Regions from separate parts of the Bradyrhizobium sp. 192 genome, predicted to be linked through region 1. Evidence: riboswitches for the same ligand, from Rfam matches in the RefSeq annotation. Region 1 holds a riboswitch; the other holds the start of a gene.

Evidence for each region. Region 1 has a riboswitch for glycine ahead of IVB24_RS27310 (D-amino acid dehydrogenase). Riboswitches for the same ligand answer to the same signal wherever they lie in the genome.
Region 2: linked by a shared signal. The riboswitch ahead of gcvT (glycine cleavage system aminomethyltransferase GcvT) and the one ahead of IVB24_RS27310 (D-amino acid dehydrogenase) in region 1 are both predicted to bind glycine.

What each region holds. Positions count from the first base shown of each region.
Region 1 covers NZ_CP064690.1:5,830,772-5,842,671, forward strand. The annotation lists gene IVB24_RS27290 (hypothetical protein) at 1-13, opposite strand, end outside; gene IVB24_RS27295 (multidrug effflux MFS transporter) at 325-1,575, shown strand; gene IVB24_RS27300 (ABC transporter substrate-binding protein) at 1,855-3,465, opposite strand; gene IVB24_RS27305 (M20/M25/M40 family metallo-hydrolase) at 3,734-4,864, shown strand; glycine riboswitch at 4,959-5,062, shown strand; glycine riboswitch at 5,066-5,179, shown strand; gene IVB24_RS27310 (D-amino acid dehydrogenase) at 5,248-6,549, shown strand; gene IVB24_RS27315 (ABC transporter permease) at 6,715-7,656, shown strand; gene IVB24_RS27320 (ABC transporter permease) at 7,678-8,565, shown strand; gene IVB24_RS27325 (ABC transporter ATP-binding protein) at 8,580-10,229, shown strand; gene IVB24_RS27330 (M81 family metallopeptidase) at 10,466-11,900, shown strand, end outside.
Region 2 covers NZ_CP064690.1:5,971,788-5,983,687, reverse strand. The annotation lists gene gcvP (aminomethyl-transferring glycine dehydrogenase) at 1-2,276, opposite strand, end outside; gene gcvH (glycine cleavage system protein GcvH) at 2,294-2,662, opposite strand; gene gcvT (glycine cleavage system aminomethyltransferase GcvT) at 2,672-3,820, opposite strand; glycine riboswitch at 3,983-4,073, opposite strand; gene alaS (alanine--tRNA ligase) at 4,297-6,978, shown strand; gene IVB24_RS28015 (cyclic nucleotide-gated ion channel) at 6,985-8,211, shown strand; gene IVB24_RS28010 (DUF3303 family protein) at 8,215-8,499, opposite strand; gene IVB24_RS28005 (DUF3455 domain-containing protein) at 8,505-9,005, opposite strand; gene IVB24_RS28000 (NADP-dependent isocitrate dehydrogenase) at 9,102-10,316, opposite strand; gene IVB24_RS27995 (TrmJ/YjtD family RNA methyltransferase) at 10,653-11,846, shown strand; gene IVB24_RS27990 (amidohydrolase) at 11,868-11,900, opposite strand, start outside.

The sequences.
Region 1 (11,900 bases):
TGACATCAGACACAATCGGATACCTTGTCTGTCTGCTTCTCGCGGCGCCAGCGGCGCCTCGTCGATCGGCCGCCACAGTGGACAGGAGGCGTTTCCGTTTCATCCCGCGCGGCCGACCTGCCCCGCCGGCCGCCGATCTTTAGGGAGGGATAGTGAATCACTGGTTTCCGGGCCTGAGCCGAATCCGCGGGTCGGCTCGCGCGGGGTCGGTCTCCTCACCAATTCTTGTCCGCCCCTCCTCCGCCTGCCAGCCATCCCGAAACATGGGTTGTGCAACGCAACATGAGCGATGGATAAAGTCGCTCAATTTCAGAGGTGAGCTTCTTGTCTGACGTCAATGCCGACGATTGGGTGTCCTCGGGACACCGTCCGATGAGGTTTCCGGAATTCGTCATCGTGATCGCGTCCATCATGGCGCTGAACCCGCTTGCGATGGACATGATGCTGCCGGCACTGCCCAATATCGGAGCAGCCTTCAAGATTCCCGTTGCGAACCATCTCCAGCTGGTGCTGTCGACCTTCCTGATCGGCTTCGGCGCCGGCCAGTTCGTCATGGGCCCGCTGTCCGACCGCTTTGGCCGCCGGCCGGTGCTGCTCGGCGGCATGGCTGTCTATGCGGTGGCGAGCGTGCTGGCGGTCGCGGCACCCTCGTTCGAGACGCTGCTGCTGGCGCGCGCGCTGCAGGGGCTCGGCACCGCGGCGACACGCGTGATCGCGACCTCGATCGTGCGCGACTGCTATGCCGGCCGCCGCATGGCGAGCGTGATGTCGCTTGCCATGATGGTGTTCATCGCGGTGCCCGTGATCGCCCCCTCGTTCGGACAGGCGGTGCTGCTGGTGACGGCGTGGCGCGGCATCTTCGTGGTGCTGATGCTGTACGGCCTGCTCGCGCTCGCATGGAGCGTGTGGCGGCTGCCGGAAACCCTTCCCGAGTCGGAACGCCGGTCGCTGGCGCCCGCCGACGTCCTCGCCGCTTTCCGCCAGACCGTGACCAATCGCCAGACCATCGGCTATGCGATCGCCGCCGGCAGCGTCATGGGTGCGCTGTTTGCCTACGTGTTCTCGGCGCAGCAGGTGTTCACCGGCATCTATCATCTCGGCCATTATTTCCCGCTTGCCTTTGCGGCGGTCGCAGCCGGCGTTGCCATCGCCGGCTTCCTCAATTCGCGGCTGGTCGGGCGGCTCGGCATGCGCGCGATCTCGCACGGCGCGCTGACGCTCTATGCCGTCATCGCCAGCGTCATGCTGGTCACCGAAATCCTGAACGTGCTACCGCTCGCGCTGTTCATGGCACTGTCGGCGCTCATGATGTTCTCGTTCGGCATGATGGTCGCCAATTTCACTGCGCTCGCCATGGAGCCGCAGGGCCACATCGCCGGCACTGCTTCCTCGCTCTACGGCTCGATCACGACGCTGATCGGAATCGTGGTCGGCATAGCGATCGGACAGAGCTTCGACGGCACACTGATGCCGTTCTCGGTCGGCTTCTTCCTGTCGACGATCGCTGCGCTCGCGATCGTGCTGGTGGTGGAGAAGGGACGGCTGTTCAAGCCGCATCATCGCAGCGCCACCTGAGGAACTTGTCGCAGCTCCTGATGTTGTACCGCAGCAATCGAGAGGATGGCGAGATGGAACAAGAGACCAGAGAGGATCGGCCCGGGCGGGAGATCGAACAACCCGCCCGCCGGCGCCCATGGTCCGAAGATCGGCCGGGCAGCAGCCTGCCATTCGCAAGTGAGGGGCTTGAGCAGGTGCGCGGCAGCCACTGCTAGACCAAATCCAGGGATCGCTTCAAAAAAACGGCGCCGCGGTCAGACCCGCGGCGCCGTTCGCATTCACACGCAGGCGTCCGGCCTACTCAGTCTTGTCGATGTTCCAGAAAATCGGCGTCGCCGGGCCGTCGATCACGCCGGTGAGCGACTTCCGCCACGCGCTCGGCGCCTGATACTGGCCGAGCGGGATGTAGATCACCTGGTCGTAGGCTTCTTTCTGTATCTCGGTCGCGATCTTCTTCTGAGCATCGAGTGAGCCAGCGCGGACGAAGTCGTCCTTGAGCTTCTCGATCTTGGCGTCCTCCGCCCAGCCGAACCAGCCGCCCTTCTTGCCCTGGCCGCCAATCGAGAGATTGGAGATCGGGTTGGACACGTCGGCGCTGACCCAGTTGGTGAAGAACATGTTCCAGCCGCCCTCCTTCGGGGGCTTCTGGCTCGCGCGGCGGCTCACCACCGTCTGCCAGTCGGTCGCCTGCAGGTCGACCTTGAAGCCGGCCTCACGCAGCAGCTGGGCCGCCACGATCGGCTGAGCCTTCAGCGTCGTGACGTCGCCCGGCGCCATGATCACGACCGGTGTCCCATCATAACCGGACTCGGCGAGCAGCTTCTTGGCTTCCGCCATGCCGTTGCCCTTGACCAGCGATTCGGAACCGACGTCGGTCGCGAAAGGCGTGTCGCAGATGAAGAAGGCGCCGCAGATCTTGTAGTATTTGGGGTTGCCGATGAGTGCGTCGAGCACGTCCTTCTGGTTCATCGCCAGAAGCGCTGCACGGCGGATCTTCACATTGTCGAACGGCGGATAGAGGAAGTTCATGCGTCCGAGCGTCTGGAAGCCGAACTTGTTCAGCACCTGGACGTTGAGGTCCGGGTTGCCTTCGAGAACCGGAACGAGGTCGAACGACGGGTTCTCGAGGAAGTCGATGTCACCCGATTGCAGCGCGTTCACCGCGGTCTGCGCGTCCGGCATGGTGACCCATTCGACGCGGTCGACCTTCACGACCTTGCCGCCCGCGGTCCAACTCGCCGGCTCCTTACGCGGCACGTAGTCAGTGTTCTTGACGTAGACCGCCTTCACGCCCGGCTGGAATTCCGATGCCACGAACTTGAAGGGGCCCGAGCCGATCTGTTCGGGAATCTGCTTGTCCGGCGGCGTTTCGGCGAGGCGCTTCGGCATCATGAAGGCGACGCGCGACGACGGCTTGCCGATCGAGTCGAGCACCAGGCCGTAAGGCTCCTTCAGCTTCAGCGTAATGGTCTTGGGATCGGTTGCCTCGATGCTGGCGGTGAACTGCATCATCTGCTGGCCCATGCCGTCGACCGCGGCCCAGCGCTTGAGCGAGGCGACGCAGTCTTCCGCCGTCACCGGCGCGCCATCATGCCACTTCAGGCCATCGCGCAGCGTGAAGGTGTAGGTGAGCTTGTCGTCGGAGATCTTCCAGTCCGCCATCTGCGGCTGAATCTTGAAATTCGAATCCGTCGTAATCAGCGTGTCGTAGACCATGTAGCCATGGTCACGCGTGATGTAGGCGGTGGTGAAGATCGGATCGATGATGCGCAGATCCGAATGCATCACCGCGGTGATGGTCTTGCCGGCCGCAAGCACCGGCGAGGCGAACGCCGTTGAAAGCGCGACGACAGACAGCGCGAGTTTGGAGGCGAACGCGCGAGACCCCCGGCGCATGAAGTGCAACATAAAAAGTTTCTCCTGACGTGAAACTGTTCAAAGGCGGGCTATTGATTGAGCATTTGGTTCGTTCTTTGGGCGAACTAACCTCATGCAGCGCCTTTATCTTTCGAGACTTGCAGACCGTGCCGAGCGCGTCAATCCGGTTTCGCTGCAGGCCCAGGCGGCAAGCGCACAGGCTCCACAAAGATCGGTTTGGCTCTACAACACTCTCCACTCGTCCCGACCGCGGCAATGCAATACGCGTTCCATCTTCCGAAGCTTGAGAGACATTGAGATGAATCCAGCCAATCTTCCTTTCGATTCCGAGACCATGCTCGAAGGCCTGCGCACCTGGGTCGAATGCGAAAGCCCGACCTGGGACGCCGGGGCCGTGAATCGCATGCTCGATATCGCAGCGCGGGATATGGCGATCATGGGTGCGACGATCGAGCGCATCGCGGGCCGGCAGGGCTTCGGCGGCGTGGTCCGCGCGCGCTTTCCCCATCCGAAGCAAGGCGAGCCCGGCATCCTGATCGCCGGACACATGGATACCGTCCATCCGGTCGGCACCATCGAGAAGCTGAAATGGCGGCGCGAGGGCAACAAGTGCTATGGCCCCGGCATTTACGACATGAAGGGCGGCAACTACCTCTCGCTGGAAGCGATCCGGCAACTGGCGCGCGCATCCTTCACCACGCCGCTGCCGATCACGGTGCTGTTCACGCCGGACGAGGAAGTCGGCACGCCCTCGACACGCGACATCATCGAAGCCGAGGCCGCGCGCAACAAATACGTGCTGGTGCCGGAGCCCGGCCGCGCCGACAACGGCGTCACCACCGGACGTTACGCCATCGCACGTTTCAATCTCGAGGCGACGGGCCGGCCGAGCCACGCCGGCGCGACACTGTCGGCGGGACGCTCGGCGATCCGCGAGATGGCGCGGCAGATTCTCGCCATCGACGCCATGACGACGGAGGACTGCACCTTCTCGGTCGGCGTCGTGCATGGCGGGCAATGGGTCAATTGCGTTGCCACGACCGCCACCGGCGAAGCGCTCTCCATGGCCAAGCGGCAGGCCGATCTCGACCGCGGCGTGGAGCGGATGCTGGCGCTGTCGGGCACCAACAATGACGTCACCTTCAAGGTGACACGCGGCGTGACGCGGCCGGTGTGGGAGCCGGACGCGAGCACGATGGCGCTCTACGAAAAGGCGTGCGCTATCGCCAAGTCGCTCGGCGCCGAGCTGCCGCATGCGAGCTCCCCTGGCGGCTCCGACGGCAACTTCACCGGCGCAATGGGGATCCCTACGCTCGACGGCCTGGGCGTGCGTGGAGCCAATGGCCACACGCTGGAGGAGTATATCGAGGTCGAGAGCCTGGTCGAGCGCGGCCGCCTGATGGCGGGACTACTGGCGACTCTCGCGTGATCGAAGCGCCTGTGCACTGCACAATACCGTGGCAGCCGAGGGCGAAATTTAGCCTTGTCTAAAAATGAGGCGCATCGTACTGCTCGATGGTCCACGCGACGACGCGGGAGAGATCGCAAAGCGGGTTTTGGCCTTCTTTGCGGCGCCGACGGAGCAACCGCCCCGGAAACTCTCAGGCAAAAGGACCGTATCGTCAGGACGATCTGGAGAGAGACGGCATGACGGATCTGGTCGTGACGTCCACCGAAGGGGATAGTCCGGAGCTGACTTCTTGGGGTCGGTGCCGGATCAAGCTCTCAGGTAACCGTGACAGATGGGGCGCCGCCAACGGCCTTTCGGCCAGCGGTTAGCCGTCTTTAACTCACGGGAGCCCCGAACCTATCATGACCCATATCGCGATCATCGGCGCCGGCATCACCGGCGTAACGACTGCCTATGCCCTGCTCGAACGCGGCTACAAGGTGACGGTGCTCGACAAGCACCGTTACGCCGCGATGGAGACCTCGTTCGCCAATGGCGGACAGCTCTCCGCCAGCAATGCCGAAGTGTGGAACAGCGCCGCGACGATCCTGAAAGGCCTGCGCTGGATGTTCCGGCGCGATGCGCCATTGCTGATGAACCCGCGGCCGAACTGGCACAAATATTCGTGGATGAGCGAGTTCGTCGCCAACATCGGCAACTATCGCGCCAACACCATCCAGACGACGCGCCTCGCGATCGAAGCCCGCAAGCATCTGTTCGAGATCGCGGCACGCGAAGGCATCGAGTTCGATCTCGAACGCCGCGGCATTCTCCACATCTACCACGACAAGAAGGGTTTCGAATCCGGCCTGCGCGTCAACGCGCTGTTGCAGGAGGGAGGCCTCGATCGCCGCCCGGTGACGGCGGAGGAGATCCGCAACATCGAACCGACGCTGCGCAAAGAGTATTACGGCGGCTTCTTCACGCCCTCGGATGCGACCGGAGACATCCACAAATTCACGCGCGGACTTGCCGAGGCCTGCAAGCGTCGTGGCGCGACCTTCGTCCACGAAGCCAACATCGATTCGATCGCCCCAGCCGGCGCCGGCTACGTCATCGGCTGGGCTGATCTTGCGGCAAGCGATGCAGCCGTATCCGCGCGTGGCATGCTGAAGGTGGACGGCGTCGTGGTCTGCGCCGGCGTGGCGAGCCGCCACTTCGCCACTCTGCTCAACGAGCGCGTCAACGTCTATCCGGTGAAGGGCTACTCGATCACCGTGCAGCTCGATACGGCTGCAAGCCGCAACGCGACCCCGACCGTCAGCCTGCTCGACGAGGCCGCCAAGATCGTCACCAGCCGGCTCGGCGCCGACCGCTTCCGCGTGGCCGGCACGGCCGAATTCAACGACTTCAACCGCGACATCCGCGCCGACCGCGTGCAACCACTGGTCGACTGGGTGCGCAGCAACTTCCCCGACGTCGAAACGTCGCGCGTCGTGCCATGGGCCGGATTGCGGCCGATGATGCCGGACATGATGCCGGTGGTGCGCGCGGGCCGGCTGCCGGGCGTGTTCTTCAACACCGGCCATGGCCATCTCGGCTGGACGCTGTCGGCCGCAACCGCGCAGATGATTGCCGCCACCATCGACGGCTGGCGCGGGCTCAACGCACCGTCGACCGTGCCCGCGCTCAGGGGCGAGCACGAGCTACGCCGTGCATCCTGAGTGGTCCCGATCGCACGCAGGGCGGCCCCTTGCTACCGCCCTGCCCTTGGCACACTATTTGCCCCGCAAGGGACGGCTTTTCCGGATGACAGGCGCGCATGATAGATACGACAGATCCGACGGTGGCCTCGCGGCCACCCAAGTTCCGAAGCCGGAGATAGGTGTATGCTAGGTTATCTCATTCGTCGCGTTCTGGCCGCGGTGCCCGTGATGGGCGTCGTCGCGCTGTTCGTGTTTCTGCTGCTGCGGCTGACGCCGGGTGATCCCGCCGCGATCCTCGCCGGCGACAACGCCACCCCGGAGCGGCTGGAGCGCATCCGCACGTCGCTCGGCCTCAACGAGCCCCTGATCGTGCAGTTCATCACCTGGGTGAACAAGCTGCTGCACGGCGATCTCGGGACCTCGCTGATCTCCAACCTGCCCGTCATGAAGATGATCGGCCAGCGCGTCGAGCCCTCGATCTCGATCGCGCTGTCGACCATCATCCTCGCCGTCATCGTCGCCGTTCCCTTAGGCGTGATCGCGGCGTGGAAGCACGGCACCTGGATCGACCGTTTCGTGATGGGGCTGTCGGTGCTCGGCTTCTCGGTGCCCGTGTTCGTGGTCGGCTACATCCTGATCCAGGTGTTCGCGATCGATCTGCGCTGGGTTCCGGTGCAGGGCTTCAAGAGCATCAGCGCCGGCTTCGGGCCGTTCTTCGAGCGCATCATCCTGCCGACCTGCGCGCTCTCCTTCATCTACGTCGCGCTGATCGCGCGCATGACGCGCGCGGCAATGCTCGACGTGCTCGGCGAGGATTACGTCCGTACCGCACGCGCCAAAGGCATCAACGAGGTCGCCGTGATGATGCGGCATGCGCTGCGCAACGCGGCCGTGCCTGTCATTACCGTGATCGGCACCGGTTTTGCGCTCCTGATCTCGGGCGTCGTCGTCACGGAGAGCGTGTTCAACATTCCCGGCATCGGGCGTCTCACCGTGGATGCGGTGCTGGCGCGCGACTATCCGGTGATCCAGGCGATGATCCTGCTGACGTCGCTGATCTATGTCGTCGTCAATCTTCTCATCGACGTCGCCTACACCCTGCTTGATCCCCGGATCCGGTACTGAGGCAAGGATTTAAGGACAAACATGTCGGTCGATACCCTTCCCCAGTCGTCCATTCCGATCACGTCGCCGCTGCGGCCGCGCTTCGGATTCCTGACCTCGACGCCGATCATCGCCATGGCGACGATCCTGCTCACGCTGATCGTGCTGATCTCGATCCTCGCGCCGCTGATCGCGCCGCATGATCCGATCCAGCTCGCGCCGTCGCAGCGATTGAAGCCGGCGTCCGCGCAGTTCCTGCTCGGCACCGATGCCTATGGCCGTGATCTGGCTTCGCGCGTCCTCTATGGCGGCCGCATCTCGCTTCTGATCGGAATCGGCTCGGCGGTCCTCTCGATCGTCATCGGACTCGCGATCGGCCTCGTCTCCGGCTTCTTCAAGCTGGTCGACGCGGTGCTGATGCGGGTCATGGACGGCTTGATGGCGATGCCGAGCATCCTGCTCGCGATCGCCGTGGTCTCACTGTCAGGCGCCAGCATCTGGACGGTGCTGATCGCGATCACCATCCCGGAGATTCCACGCGTGGCGCGCCTGGTGCGCTCGGTGGTGCTGTCGGCGCGCGAGGAGCCTTATGTGGAAGCGGCGATCTCGGTCGGCTCGTCCTTGCCGAAGATCATGTGGCGGCACCTGATGCCGAACACCATCGCGCCGCTGATCGTCCAGGGCACCTACGTCTGCGCGAGCGCCATCCTCACCGAGGCGATCCTCTCCTTCCTCGGCGCCGGCATCTCGCCGGAAACGCCGACCTGGGGCAACATCATGGCCGAGGGCCGCCAGTACTTCCAGATCAAGCCGTCGCTGATCTTCTGGCCGGGCCTTCTGCTCTCGATCGCCATCCTCAGTATCAACCTGATCGGCGATGCCGCCCGCGACGCCCTCGATCCGCGCATGAAGCAGCGGGAAGGCAAGTGATGACCGATAAAGTGATGACCAACACCATCCTCGACATCAACAACCTCGTGGTCTCCGTCGGCAGGAAGCCGGGCGGGCCAAAGATCATCGACGGCATCTCGATCCAGGTCCGCGAGCGCGAAACGCTGTGCCTCGTCGGCGAAAGCGGCTCGGGCAAGTCGGTGACCTCGCTCACCACTATGGGCCTGTTGCCGAAGGGAACGCTGGTGCCCACCGCCGGCAGCGTCAAGCTGGTCGGCGAGGAGATCCTCACCGCGACCGACCGCCGCCTGCGCCAGCTTCGCGCCACGCAGATGGCGATGATCTTCCAGGAGCCGATGACCGCGCTCAATCCGGTGGTGCCGGTCGGCCGCCAGATCGACGAGGTGCTGCGCGCGCACACCAGTCTCGACGCCAGGGCGCGCAAGAAGCGCATCCTCGAGATGATGGAGCAGGTGCGCCTGCCCCAGGTCGAGCGCATCTTCGCCTCCTATCCGCACCGCCTCTCCGGCGGCCAGCGCCAGCGCATCATGATCGCGATGGCGCTGGTGCTCGAGCCGAAGCTGCTCATTGCCGACGAGCCGACCACCGCGCTCGACGTCACCACGCAGAAGCAGATCCTGACCCTGATCCGCGACCTCCAGCGCGATCACGGCACCGCCGTGCTGTTCATCACCCACGACATGGGCGTGGTGGCCGAGATCGCCGACCGCGTCGCCGTGATGCGTCAGGGCCGGCTGGTCGAGACCGGCCCGCTCGAGACCGTGCTGCGCAATCCGACCATGGAATACACCCGCAATCTGCTCGCGGCGGTGCCGAGCCTGGTGCCGCGGGCGCCGCGCGAGGACAGCCGCGAGCCCGTGGTGCTGGAAGCCAACGAGCTCAGCAAGGTCTACAAGGAGCGCGCGTTCTTCGGCAAAGGCCGCGAGGTCGTCGCCGCCGACAAGGTGACGCTGACGCTGCGCAAGGGCCGCACGCTCGGCATCGTCGGCGAAAGCGGCTCCGGCAAGTCGACGGTGGCGCGCTGCATCGTCCGCCTGATCGATCCGACCTCCGGCGGCGTGCGCCTCGCCGGCCGCGAGATCGCCGACATCTCACGTCGCCTGCTGCAACCGCACCGGCAGAAGATCCAGATCGTGTTCCAGGATCCCTACCGCTCGCTTAACCCGCGCGTCACCGTCGGCGAGAGCATCGCCGAAGGCCCGATCAATTACGGCGTCGCGCATGCCGACGCGATGAAACGCGCTCGCGAGCTGCTCGAGCTGGTCGGCCTGCCGGCCGACGCCGTGTCGCGCTATCCGCACCAGTTCTCCGGCGGCCAGCGCCAGCGCATCGCCATTGCCCGTGCGCTCGCGCTCGATCCCGACGTGCTGGTCGCGGACGAAGCCGTCTCGGCGCTCGACGTCTCGGTGCAGGCACAGGTGCTGGACCTCTTGGACGAGATCCAGAATCGGCTCGGCATCGCGATCCTGTTCATCACCCACGATTTGCGCGTCGCCGCCCAGATCTGCGACGAGGTCGTGGTGATGCAGCACGGCCGCGTCGTCGAGCAAGGCCCAGCCGCCGAGGTGCTGACGCATCCGAAAGAGGCCTACACCAAAGCGCTGCTGGAAGCTGCGCCGGGGCGGGACTGGGATTTTGCGAACTTCCGGCCTGTGGCGGAAGGCGTGGGAGCGACGGCGTAACTTTCTCGGCCGTCATTCCGGGGCATCGCGAAGCGATGAGCCCGGAATCCATCGCGCCGCGATCTGTGTCGCACGAGGGATTCCGGGCTCGCGCCAAGTGGCGCGCCCCGGAATGACTGTGGAGCAGCATTCCCAAAACAGCTTGACCCTATGCGCGGTGCGATTGCTTCCCGCCTTGCCCTCGCCGCGACGCCGGGGCTAACGTCGCGCACTCTTGATTGATTGGACTGAACTGAATGACACGCATCGCCGTCGGCGGCTTCCTGCACGAGACCAACACCTTCGCTCCCACCAAAGCGACCTTCGCCGACTTCCAGCATGGAGGCGGCTGGCCGGGGATGACTGAAGGCGCCGACGTCCTGAAGGTGATGCGCCGCATCAATGTCGGCCTTGCCGGTTTCGTCGACGGCGCAGAGGCCAATGGCTGGGAACTCGTTCCGACGATCGCCTGCGGTGCAAGCCCGTCGGCGCACGTCACCCGGGATGCCTTCGAGCGCATCGTCAAGGTGATGGTCGATGGCATCGCGGCCGCCGGCCCGCTCGATGCGGTCTATCTCGATCTGCACGGCGCCATGGTGACCGAGCATCTCGACGACGGCGAAGGCGAGATCCTGGCGCGCGTGCGCCGCGTCATCGGCAAGGACGTTCCGCTGGTCACCAGCCTCGACCTGCACGCCAACGTCACGCCCGAGATGATGGAACACGCCGACGCGCTGATCGCCTACCGCACCTATCCCCATGTCGACATGGCCGAGACCGGCCGTGCCTCTGCAAGGCATCTCGCTCTTCTGCTGAACACGAAGCAGCGCTTCGCAAAGGCGTTCCGGCAATTGCCGTTCCTGATCCCGATCAGCTGGCAATGCACCAACGACCAGCCGACCAAAGGCATCTACGAAAAGCTCGCCGCCTTGGAGACCGACGCGGTTCCGACGCTGTCTTTCGCACCGGGCTTTCCCGCCGCCGATTTCCGCGACTGCGGCCCGAGCGTGTTCGCCTACGGCAAGACGCAAGAGGACGCCGATCGCGCGGCGGATGCGATCGTCAAGCTGATCGAAAGCCACGAGGACGATTTCGACGGCAAGATCTGGTCGCCCGACGACGGCGTGCGGCACGCCATGGAACTTGCGAAGGGCGCGAGCAAGCCGATCATCATCGCCGACACCCAGGACAATCCCGGCGCCGGCGGCGATTCCGACACCACAGGCATGCTGCGCGCACTGGTCCGCAACAGAGCGAGTGCGGCGACCGGCGCGATCTACGATCCGGTCTCGGCCAAGGCCGCGCATGACGCCGGCGTCGGTGCCACCGTGACGCTGTCGCTCGGCGGCAAGTCCGGCATTCCCGGCGACGAACCCTATACCGAGACCTTCGTGGTCGAAAACCTCTCCGACGGCCGCTTCATCGCGCCCGGCCCGTACTATGGCGGCCGCGAGATGGAGATGGGCCCCTCAGCTTGCTTGCGCATCGGCGACGTCCGAATCGTCGTCTCCTCGCACAAGGCGCAACTCGCCGACCAGGCGATGTACCGCTATGTCGGCATCGAGCCGACCGAGCAGAAGATTCTGGTCAACAAGAGCTCGGTGCATTTCCGCGCCGATTTCGAGCCGATCGCGGAGAAGCTGATGATCTGCGCCGCCCCCGGCGCGATGCCGGCCGACACCGCCGCCCTGC
Region 2 (11,900 bases), 140 kb from region 1:
ATGTAGGAGATGGTCAGGATCGATGCCGAGCCGAACGGGGCGGCCGAGACCGGGCCGACCGGTGCGTCAGCCTTTGTCGCGGGATGACCAGGCAGGAACGGCGCCAGATGTGCCTTGACGCCGATCGGGCCCATGCCGGGGCCGCCGCCGCCATGCGGGATGCAGAAGGTCTTGTGCAGATTGAGATGGCTGACATCGGCGCCGTAATCGCCGGGCCTGCTCAGGCCGACTTGCGCATTGAGGTTGGCGCCGTCCAGATACACCTGGCCGCCATGGCCGTGCACGATGTCGCAGATCTCGCGGATGTGCTCCTCGAACACGCCGTGGGTCGAGGGATAGGTGATCATGACCGCGGCGAGATTGGCCGAATGCTTTTCGGCCTTGGCGCGGAGATCATTGACGTCGACGTCGCCGTTCTTCTCGCAGGCGACGACCACGACGTCCATGCCGACCATCGCGGCCGAGGCCGGGTTGGTGCCGTGGGCGGAGGAGGGGATCAGGCAGATCTTGCGGTGCGCCTCGCCGCGCGCGGCATGATAGCCGCGGATGGCCAAAAGCCCGGCATATTCGCCCTGCGCGCCCGAATTCGGCTGCAGCGAGATCGCGTCATAACCGGTGATGTCGCACAGCCATTTTTCCAGCCGCGCGAACAGCGCGTGATAGCCGGCCGCCTGCTCGCGCGGGACGAACGGATGCAGCGTCGCAAACTCCGGCCAGGTCAGCGGCATCATCTCGGTGGTCGCGTTCAGCTTCATGGTGCACGAGCCGAGCGGAATCATCGCGCGGTCGAGCGCGAGGTCGCGGTCGCTGAGCTTGCGCATGTAGCGCAGCATCTCGGTCTCCGAGCGATGCGCGTGGAACACGGGATGGCTCAGGAACGCGGTGGTGCGCTTCAAATCGTCCGGCAGCGCCTCGCGCGTCTCCGCGTCGACCTCGGCGTAAGCAAGCGTGCCGCCGAAGGCACGCCAGACTGCTTCGACCGTCGCTGATGTCGTGGTCTCGTCGAGCGCGATGCGCAGATTCGTCTCGCCCACACCGAGATTGATCTTCTCAGCTGCTGCGCGGGCGACGATCTCGGCGCGCTTGGCGCCTGCATCGACGCTGATTGTGTCGAAGAAGTTCTCGCTATCAGGCGCGAAGCCGAGCTTGCGCAGGCCGGCGGCCAGCACGGCGGCGCGGCGATGCACATTGCGCGCGATCTGCGTCAGGCCTTCCGGGCCGTGATAGACCGCGTACATCGAGGCGATCACGGCGAGCAGAACCTGCGCGGTGCAGATGTTCGACGTCGCCTTCTCGCGGCGGATGTGCTGCTCGCGGGTCTGCAGCGCGAGCCGGTAGGCGGGCATCCCGCGCGAATCGACGGAGAGGCCGACGATGCGGCCGGGCAGCGAGCGCTTCAGCGCATCGCGCACCGCCATATAGGCCGCGTGCGGTCCGCCATAACCCATCGGCACGCCAAAACGCTGCGCCGAGCCGATCGCGATGTCGGCGCCGAGCTCGCCGGGCGAGGCGAGCAGCGTCAGGGCCAGCAGGTCGGCCGCAACGATCGCGAGCGCGCCCTTGGCCTTCAGTGTCGCGATCGCGGGCCGGAGGTCGCGCACTGCGCCGGAAGAGCCCGGATATTGCAGCAGCGCGCCGAGCACGTCGCTCTTGTCGAGATCGGTGAGGGGATCGCCGACGATCAGCGTCCAACCGAGCGGCTCGGCGCGGGTGCGCATCACGGCCAGCGTCTGCGGATGCACGTCCTTGTCGACGAAGAAGGCTTGCGCCTTGACCTGCGAGTGCCGCTCGGCGAGCGCCATCGCTTCCGCTGCGGCGGTGGCCTCGTCGAGCAGCGAGGCGTTGGCGACGTCGAGCCCGGTGAGGTCGCAGATCATGGTCTGGAAGTTGAGCAGTGCCTCCAGCCGGCCCTGGCTGATCTCGGGCTGATAGGGCGTGTAGGCCGTGTACCAGGCCGGGTTCTCCAGGATGTTGCGCTGGATCACCGCGGGCAGGATCGTGCCGGAATAGCCTTGGCCGATCAGCGAGGTGAAGACCTGATTTTGGGCAGCGAGCTCGGCCATATGCGCGATCGCCTCGGTCTCGCTCAAGGGCTTGCCGAGATCGAGCGGGGTGGCCTGCCGGATCGAGGCCGGCAGCGTCTCCGCCATCAGCGCGTCGACGCTTTTCGCGCCGACGGTTTCGAGCATGGCGGTGACGTCGCGCGCCGACGGGCCGATATGGCGGCGAACGAAACTGGCGGCGGTGTCGCCGTTGGTCTTGCGGTGCGCGGTCATCGCTTGCTCCATCGTCCTTAAGCCGTATGCGTCTTGTAGGCGGCTTCATCCATGAGGCCGCCGAGCTCGCTCCTGTCGGCCATCTTGATCTTGAAGAACCAGGCCTTGCCTTGCGCGTCCGAGTTCACCAGCGCCGGCTCGGCCACGAGCTCGGCATTGGTTTCGAGCACTTCGCCGGTCACAGGCGCGTAGACGTCGGAGGCGGCCTTGACCGATTCGACGACGGCGGCGGCTTCCGCCTTCTTCAGCGCGCGGCCGACCTTGGGCAATTCGACGAACACGACGTCGCCGAGCTGCGACTGCGCGTAGTCGGTGATCCCGACGGTGGCGACGTCACCGTCGATAGCGAGCCATTCATGGTCGGAGGTGTACAGCGTGGTGGTCATTGTCGATCCTCAGCGTTTGTAGGTGTTCTTGACGAAAGGCATGGCCGCGACCTGCACGGCCAAGCGCTGGCCGCGCACTTCGGCGAACAGGTTGGTGCCGAGCGCGCTTTGGCTCGTGGGCACATAACCCATCGCGACCGGCGCATTCAGGCTCGGGCCGAAACCGCCCGAGGTGACTTGTCCGATCGGCTCGCCGCCCGCGCCGTCGGCGAACAGCAGCGCGCCCTCGCGGACCGGCGCGCGTCCCTGGGCGAGCAGGCCGACACGGCGGCGGGCCGCGCCGTGATCGAAATGAGCGAGGATTTTTTCGGCACCGGGAAAGCCGCCGGCGCGCGCGCCGCCGCTGCGGCGGGACTTCTGCACCGACCATTCCAGCGCGGCCTCGACCGGCGTGGTCGCGGTGTCGATGTCGTGGCCGTAGAGGCAGAGCCCGGCCTCCAGCCGCAGGCTGTCACGGGCGCCCAGGCCGATCGGCAGCACGTCCGGATTGTCCAGCAGCGTTTTGGCGAGACGCTCGGCATCGGCCGCCGGAACCGAGATTTCAAAACCGTCCTCGCCGGTATAGCCGGAGCGCGAGACGAAGCAGTCGATGCCGGCAACCTTGCGCGGGCCGGAATCCATGAACTTCATGGCGGGCGCCTCTGCACACAATTTCGCCAGCGCGGCCTCGGCCTTCGGCCCCTGCAGCGCGATCAGCGCGCGATCTGCGAGCGGCTCGATGACGCAGTCGCTGGAGAGATTCGCGCGCAGATGGGCCTCGTCCGCTTCCTTGCAAGCGGCGTTGACGACCAGAAAGAGGTGATCGCCGAAATTGGCGACCATGAGATCGTCGAGAATTCCGCCGTCTTCATTGGTGAACTGGGCGTAGCGCTGCCGCCCCGGCGCGATCGCGACGATATCCTGCGGCACCAGCCGTTCCAGCGCGCGGGCGGCGTCCTCGACCCTGCCGGATTTCGGCCGGAGCGCGATCTGGCCCATATGGGAGACGTCGAACAGGCCGGCGGAGACCCGGGTATGGAGGTGCTCCTTCAGCACGCCCGCGGGGTATTGCACGGGCATGTCATAGCCCGCGAATGGCACCATCTTGCCGCCCAGGGAGACATGAAGCCCATGAAGGGGCGTACGTTTCAGGGAATCTTGGTCGTCGCGCGCTAGCATCACAGGGGCCCTCGGTGGTTCCCCCGGGAGGATTCCCTGAGGACACCAGTCGAAGCCCCATCTGTCGCTGTGCCTGAGAGTATTATCCCGTCGGCGGGAGCCATCCGGGCAAACCTTCCTTAAAAGGTATTTGCCCGTCGGCGCCTCTTTCCAGATGCTGTCAAAGCCACGCGGTCCTTTTGCCTGAGAGTTTCCGGGGCGGTTGCTCCTTCGGCGCCGGCTGCCTAAAGCCGGTCTCTCCCGACGTGGCCGTACGATACAGATGGGTAAAGACCACAGCGGGGCCAAGCCTGTCAACGCGTCCGCGCGTCCTATCCAACGGGATTGAGCGCCTGCGGCAACCCTCTGATCTCTCTGCACAGTTTCTGGACAGCGCAGCTGGCCTTGTCTAAAAGCGCTTTGGCCCGCAGATATCAGCCTCAACGTTACGGTTTGGATGGCGAGAAGCGGGTCCAGGCACACCCGATTGGATGAACATGAGCGGCGTCAACGAGATCAGGTCGACCTTTCTGAACTTCTTTGCCGAGAACGGCCACGAGATCGTGTCGTCCTCGCCATTGGTGCCGCGCAACGACCCGACATTGATGTTCACCAATGCCGGCATGGTGCAGTTCAAGAACGTCTTCACCGGCGTCGAGAAGCGGCCCTATCAGCGCGCCACCACGTCGCAGAAATGCGTTCGCGCCGGCGGCAAGCACAACGACCTCGACAATGTCGGCTACACCGCGCGCCATCTCACCTTCTTCGAGATGCTCGGCAACTTCTCGTTCGGCGACTATTTCAAGGAGCGCGCGATCGAGCTGGCCTGGAAGCTGATCACCAAGGAATACGGGCTAAAGAAGGACAAGCTGCTCGTCACCGTCTATCACACCGACGACGAGGCGGCCGGCCTCTGGAAGAAGATCGCCGGCTTCTCCGAGGATCGCATCATCCGCATCCCGACCTCGGACAATTTCTGGGCGATGGGCGACACCGGTCCGTGCGGCCCGTGCTCGGAGATCTTCATCGACCGCGGCGATCACATCTGGGGCGGCCCGCCAGGCTCGCCGGAAGAGGACGGCGACCGCTTTCTCGAATTCTGGAATCTCGTGTTCATGCAATACGAGCAGGTGACGAAGGAGGAGCGCGTGGATCTGCCGCGTCCCTCGATCGACACCGGCATGGGGCTGGAGCGCATGGCCAGCATCATGCAGGGCGTCGACAGCGTGTTCGAGACCGATCTGTTCCGTCATCTGATCGACGCGACCTCGTCGGCGCTGGGCCACGGGCCGAACGAGCAGACCGTCGCCTCGTTCCGCGTCATCGCCGACCATCTGCGTTCCTCGGCCTTCCTGGTCGCGGACGGCGTGCTGCCCTCGAACGAGGGCCGCGGTTACGTGCTGCGCCGGATCATGCGCCGAGCGATGCGCCATGCGCAGCTGCTGGGTGCGAAGGAGCCGCTGATGCATCGCCTGGTCTGGGCGCTGGTGCGCGAGATGGGCCAGGCCTATCCCGATTTGATGCGCGCGGAAAACCTGATCGAGGAAACGCTGCGGCTGGAAGAGACCCGCTTCCGCAAGACGCTGACCCGCGGCCTTGCCATCCTCGACGAGAAGAGCGCGTCCTTGAAGAAGGGCGACATGTTCGACGGCGACGTCGCCTTCACGCTGTACGACACCTATGGTTTTCCGTTGGACCTGACGCAGGACGCGCTGAAGTCGCGCGGCATCAGCGTCGACCAGGCCTCGTTCACCGACGCGATGGAGCGCCAGAAGGCCAAGGCGCGCGAGTCCTGGAAGGGCTCGGGCGAAGCCGCCTCTGAAGCGATCTGGTTTCCGCTGCGCGAAAAGTTGGGCGCGACCGAATTCCTGGGCTACGAGACCGAGAGCGCCGAAGGCGTGGTGACCGCGCTGGTGAAGGACGGCAAGGAAGCCACGAGCCTCAAGGCCGGCGAGACCGGTGCGATCGTGCTGAACCAGACGCCGTTCTACGCGGAATCGGGCGGCCAGGTCGGAGACACAGGCGTGCTCACGGGCGAGGGCGGCATCAAGTTCCGCGTCACCGACACGCAGAAGAAGCTCGGCGATTTCTTCGTTCACGTTGGCAAGGTCGAGAGCGGCGAGCTGAAGCTCGGCACAGCGCTCCAGCTCGAGGTCGATCATTCCAGGCGCTTCTCGATCCGCGCGCATCACTCGGCAACGCATCTCATCCACGAGGCGCTACGCCAGGTGCTCGGCGACCACATCGCCCAGCGCGGCTCGATGGTCGCGCCGGACCGCCTGCGCTTCGACTTCGTGCATCCGAAGCCGATCACGGCGGAGGAGCTGGCCCGCGTCGAGGACATCGCCAACGACGTGGTGCTTGAGAATGACGAGGTCACGACGCGCGTGATGGGCGTTGACGAGGCCCGCGAAGCCGGGGCGCGCGCGCTGTTCGGCGAGAAATATGGCGACGAGGTTCGCGTCGTCTCGATGGGCAGGACCGCGCGCGAGCGCGGCACCAACGCGCTCGGCTGGTCGGTCGAGCTCTGCGGCGGCACGCATGTCAAGCGCACCGGAGATATCGGCCTGATCACGCTCACCGGCGAGAGCGCGGTTGCTTCGGGCGTGCGCCGCATCGAGGCGCTGACCGGCAATTACGCGCGCAGGCACGCCAACGAGACCATGGCGCTGGCCAAGACCGCGGCGAACGAGCTGCGCACCTCGATCGACGACGTCCCCGCGCGCATCACCGCGCTGATGGACGAGCGCAAGAAGCTCGAACGCGAGCTCTCCGACGCCCGCAAGAAGCTGGCGATGGGCGGCGGTGCGTCCGCCGGCAGCAATGGTGCAGCCACGGGCGTGCGTGAGGTCGGCGACGTCAAGCTGATGGCGCGCGCGGTCGAGGGTATCGAGATGAAGGATCTCAAGAGCCTCGCCGACGACGGCAAGAAGCAGATCGGCTCGGGCGTGGTCGCCATCGTCGGCGTCACCGAGGACGGCAAGGCCGGCGTGGTGGTCGGCGTCACCGCCGACCTCACCGCGCGCTTCAACGCCGTGAACCTGGTCAAGATTGCTTCCGAAGCGCTCGGCGGCAAGGGCGGCGGCGGCCGGCCCGACATGGCGCAGGCCGGCGGCCCCGATGGAGCCAAGGCAACCGAGGCGCTGGCGGCGATCGAAAAAGCAATGGCAGGCGCGTAAATCGCCATGAGCCCCGTTCCGCGAGGACGTGGCTTGCGCGATCCCAATGTGAGGGATCGCCTCTATGAATTGCTGGAGCACGATCCGCTGGCCTATTCGGCCGGGTCGCGCTTCATCCAGATCATCATCGGCGTCATCGTGCTCAATGTGGCCGCGATGGTCCTCGCCTCGGTGCCGGAGCTGGACGCGCAATTCGGCACGGTGTTCGCAGCCATCACCACCCTGTCCGTGATCGTGTTCGCGCTGGAATATCTGGCGCGGCTGTGGACCGTGGCGGGTCACACCCAGCGCAAAGGCTCCGCGCTGTCCGACCGGCTCTGCTACGTCTTTTCGACGCTCGGCATCATCGACCTCATGGCGTTCCTGCCCGCGTCCATCGTGCTCGCCACCGGCCGGCACACGACGCTGGCGGCCCTCGGCGTGTTGCCGTTCTTCAAGCTGATCCGGTACTCGCCGGCGATGCGCTCGCTGCTCGCCGCTGTCCATGCCGAGCGGCGGGCGCTGATCGGCTGCATCGTCATTTTGATCGGCGCGGTCTTGACCTTCGCCTCGCTGCTCTACGCCATCGAGCGCGACGTGCAGCCGGACAAGCTCGGCACCATCCCGCAGGCGATGTGGTGGGCGATCGTGACGCTCGGCACCGTCGGCTATGGCGACGTGGTGCCGGTGACGGCGCTCGGCAAGCTGGTCTCCACTTTCGCCATCATCAGCGGCTTTGCCATGATCGCGCTGCCGGTCGCGATCATCTCCACCGCCTTTGCCGAGGAGGTGAAGCGGCGCGACTTCGTCGTCACCTGGGGCATGCTGGCGCGGGTGCCGCTGTTCTCGCATCTGTCGGCCGCCGAGATCGCCGACATCATGCGCCTCTTGCGCGCGCGCACCATCGAGCAGGGAGAGATATTGGTCCGCCGCGGCGATGCGGCCTCGTCGATGTATTTCATCACCGCCGGCGAGGTCGAGATCGCGCTGCCGAGCCAGCACGTGCGGCTCACCGACGGCACCTTCTTCGGCGAGATCGCGCTGCTGCACAAAACAAAACGCAGCGGCACGGTGACGGCGACGCGCAAGACGCGCCTTCTGGTGCTCGATGCCCAGGATTTTCACGCGCTGATCGAACGCATGCCGACGCTGGCCGACCACGTCCACACCACCGCCAAGGCGCGGCTCGCCGATACCGGCGACCTCGCGCTGGCGGAGCTGGCTCAGGCCAAGCAGGACGAGGGCCCGAGGTAGCCGTCACGTTCCGTCGAGGAAGGGCGCGACAACCTCGCGCGTCTCCTTGCTGGGCACGACGGGCACGATCTCGAACGTCATGCCGTTGCCCTGGCAGTTCAACACCCATTCCTGCAGCAGGCGAGCGTCGTCGCATTCCATCAGTTGGAAGCAGCGGTCGAAATTCGGCTCGATCCAGCTGCCGAGATATTTCAGGCCTTCCGGAAACTTGACGCCCTCGTCGCGCACGCGCCGGTAGACCGGAATTGGGTCGCGGTCCCTGAAGCGTTCGATCACCATGAAGAGCATCGGTCTCAGCCTTTCTTCAGGAAAACATACTCGGCCGAGTAGGGCGCGCTTCTGAACTCGCCGGCCTTGTCGCAAGAACCGTCGAGCTTGCCGCCATGGGTGTTGATGCGCTGGACCGTGGTAACAGGCGTGAGGGTGCCGCTGCCGCGGCGGGCGGCGACCTCCAGCTTCAGCCAGGGGATATCGGCCGCCGTTGCGCCCGGTGCGTTGCCGATAGCCTTGCCGACCACCGCGCTGCCATCGGCGAGCTCCCAGTTCGGGCCGGCATAATGCCGGCCGATCGTCTTGCCCTCGGACAGCAGCGTCGCGATCGGCTCGCGGAAGGCCCAGGCGAGCTTGCCGTCGCTACCGGCCTTGCATTCGTAGACCTGCGCGCCCTCGGCGTGGACGCTGAGCACGACGCTCTCGCCCGGTGCGGCGATGGCGTCGGGAAGCGGCTCTGCAGCCCCGGCCGGCCCGATCAGGGCCGCGAGCAGCATTGTGTGGCCGGCAAGCTTGATGAACATGGTGGCATCTCCGGGCAAGGTCCCAAAAAGAAACGGGCCGCGCTGTTGCGCGGCCCGTGATGATGTCTGGCCCAGTCGGGCGAAATTGCGGTCGGCTCAGCCCGCCAGCTCCTTGGTCAGGTTCTCGGCGACCTTGTCGAGGAAGCCGGTGGTCGAGAGCCAGCGCTGGTCGGCGCCGACCAAGAGCGCGAGATCCTTGGTCATGTAGCCGGCCTCGACGGTGTCGACGCAGACCTTCTCCAGCGTGTTGGCGAACTTGGCGAGCTCGGCATTGTTATCGAGCTTGGCGCGGTGCGACAGGCCACGGGTCCAGGCGAAGATCGAGGCGATCGAGTTGGTCGAGGTCTCCTTGCCCTTCTGGTGCTCGCGGTAATGTCGGGTCACCGTGCCGTGGGCGGCTTCGGCCTCGACGGTCTTGCCGTCGGGGGTGAGCAGCACCGAGGTCATCAGGCCGAGCGAGCCGTAGCCCTGCGCGACCGTGTCGGACTGCACGTCGCCGTCGTAGTTCTTGCAGGCCCAGACGTAGCCGCCCGACCATTTCAGCGCCGAGGCCACCATGTCGTCGATCAGGCGGTGCTCGTAGGTCAGGCCCTTGGCCTCGAATTCCTTCTTGAACTCGCGGTCGTAGATGTCCTGGAAGATGTCCTTGAAGCGGCCGTCATAGACCTTCAGAATCGTGTTCTTGGTCGAGAGGTAGACCGGGTAGTTGCGCAGCAGGCCGTAGTTCAGCGAGGCGCGGGCGAAGTCGATGATGGAGTCGTCGAGATTGTACATCTCCATGGCGACGCCGGCGCCGGGGGCCTTGAACACTTCCTTCTCGATCACGGTGCCGTCCTCGCCGACGAACTTCATCGACAGCGTGCCCTTGCCCGGGAACTTGAAGTCGGTGGCGCGGTACTGGTCGCCATAGGCGTGGCGGCCGATGATGATCGGCTTGGTCCAGCCGGGAACCAGGCGCGGCACATTCTTGCAGATGATCGGCTCGCGGAAGATCACGCCGCCCAGGATGTTGCGGATGGTGCCGTTCGGCGACTTCCACATCTGCTTGAGGTTGAATTCCTTCACCCGGGCTTCATCAGGGGTGATGGTGGCGCACTTGACGCCGACGCCGACCTTCTTGATCGCCTCGGCGGCGTCGATGGTGACCTGATCGTTGGTGTGGTCGCGGTACTCCATCCCCAGGTCGAAATACATCAGCTCGACATCCAGGAACGGGGTGATCAGCTTGTCCTTGATGTACTGCCAGATGATCCGGGTCATCTCGTCGCCATCGAGTTCGACGACGGGATTGGATACCTTGATTTTTGCCATGATCGGGGAAGCCTCTTGGGAACGGCGCTTTCAGCGCGCCACGGGAATATCCGCCGCCTCATAGCACCCAGACGCGGCGGGCGAAAGCCAAGGGATTATGCACTTTTAGCCGATCCAGCCCCCACAGACGGGGGGCGGGGAGGGGCCCGCGGGCCGGAGCGGGCCCGAGGCTTCGGCAGAGATTCAAAAGTCGATTCCAACCCGTTATTTCCCTTGAGAATTTCGTCAGGACAGGCAAACGACAGGCGGACGGGCAGCCGGTCCGGCGACCGGCTTGAATCAATTCCTGAGGCGGCCTTGCCAAGGCCCTGAGAGACAGCGTGAAAGCGAAACGAGATGTCGGGGACTGACAAGAGCAAGGCGGGTTTGTCCCTCGACGGTCCCATCGTGATCCTGGTCGAGCCGCAGCTGGGCGAAAACATCGGCATGGCCGCGCGCGCCATGGGCAATTTTGCGCTTGGCGCCTTGCGCATCGTCAACCCCAGGGACGGCTGGCCCAACATCGCCGCACAGCGCGCCGCGGCCGGCGCCGATCACATCCTGGAAAAGGTCCAGTTGTTTGGGACGGTCGAAGAGGCGGTGGCCGACCTCGACCTGCTGTTCGCCACCACCGCGCGCCCCCACGACCAGGCCAAGCCCGTGGTCGGGCCGGAAGCGGCGGCCAGCGAGATCGCGGGTCACGTCGCGGCCGGTGGCAAAGCCGGCATCCTGTTCGGCAGGGAGCGCTGGGGGCTGACCAACGAGGAGGTCGGGCTCGCCAACCGCATCATCACCTTCCCGGTCAATCCGGGTTTCGCCTCGCTCAACCTCGCCCAGGCCGTGCTGCTGGTCGGCTATGAATGGTTCAAGCGGGCGACCTCAGGCGAGCTGCCGCACGCCATGCCGGAGCGCTCCGAGCGCGCCTCGCAGCACCAGATGCAGGCCTTCTTCGACAACCTCATCCGCGAGCTCGACAAGGTGGAATTCCTGCGCCCGGCCGAGAAGCGCGACACCATGCTGGTCAACCTGCGCAACATCTTCAGCCGGATGGAACCGACCAAGCAGGACATGCACACCTTGCACGGGGTGGTGATGGCGATCGCGGAGGGGCGCAAGGGCCCGGCCAAGGGAGGCGTGCTCGACGGCGAGCAGGCCACGCGCCTGCGCGCGCTCTTGGCCGAGCATGGCAGCGGGACGCCCGACAGCGGTTCGACCGTGCGCGGACTCGCCCGCCTGCTCCGCCGCAACCCGACCGATGCCGAGCGCCTGCTCTGGCAGGCCCTGACCCGCGACCGCCGCTTCGCAGGCGGATTCAAGCGCCAGACTCCGGTCGGGCGCCACATCCCGGACTTCGTCTCGTTCCCGCACCGGATCGCGATCGAGCTGGTCAACCCGGGCGAGGGCGAGGCGATCGCGGCGGATCGCGCGTCGCGGCGGAGCTGGCTCGAGGCGCGGGACTATCGGGTGCTGGAGATCCGTGCGGCGGACGTGGAGCGCGATCTCGAGGCGGAGCTGGCGCGGCTTCAGGGGATGATCGAGCAGGACGCGTAACCCCGGCCGATCAGCGCCGGTTCAGCGCTGAAAGACAATCTTGCCGCCGACCAG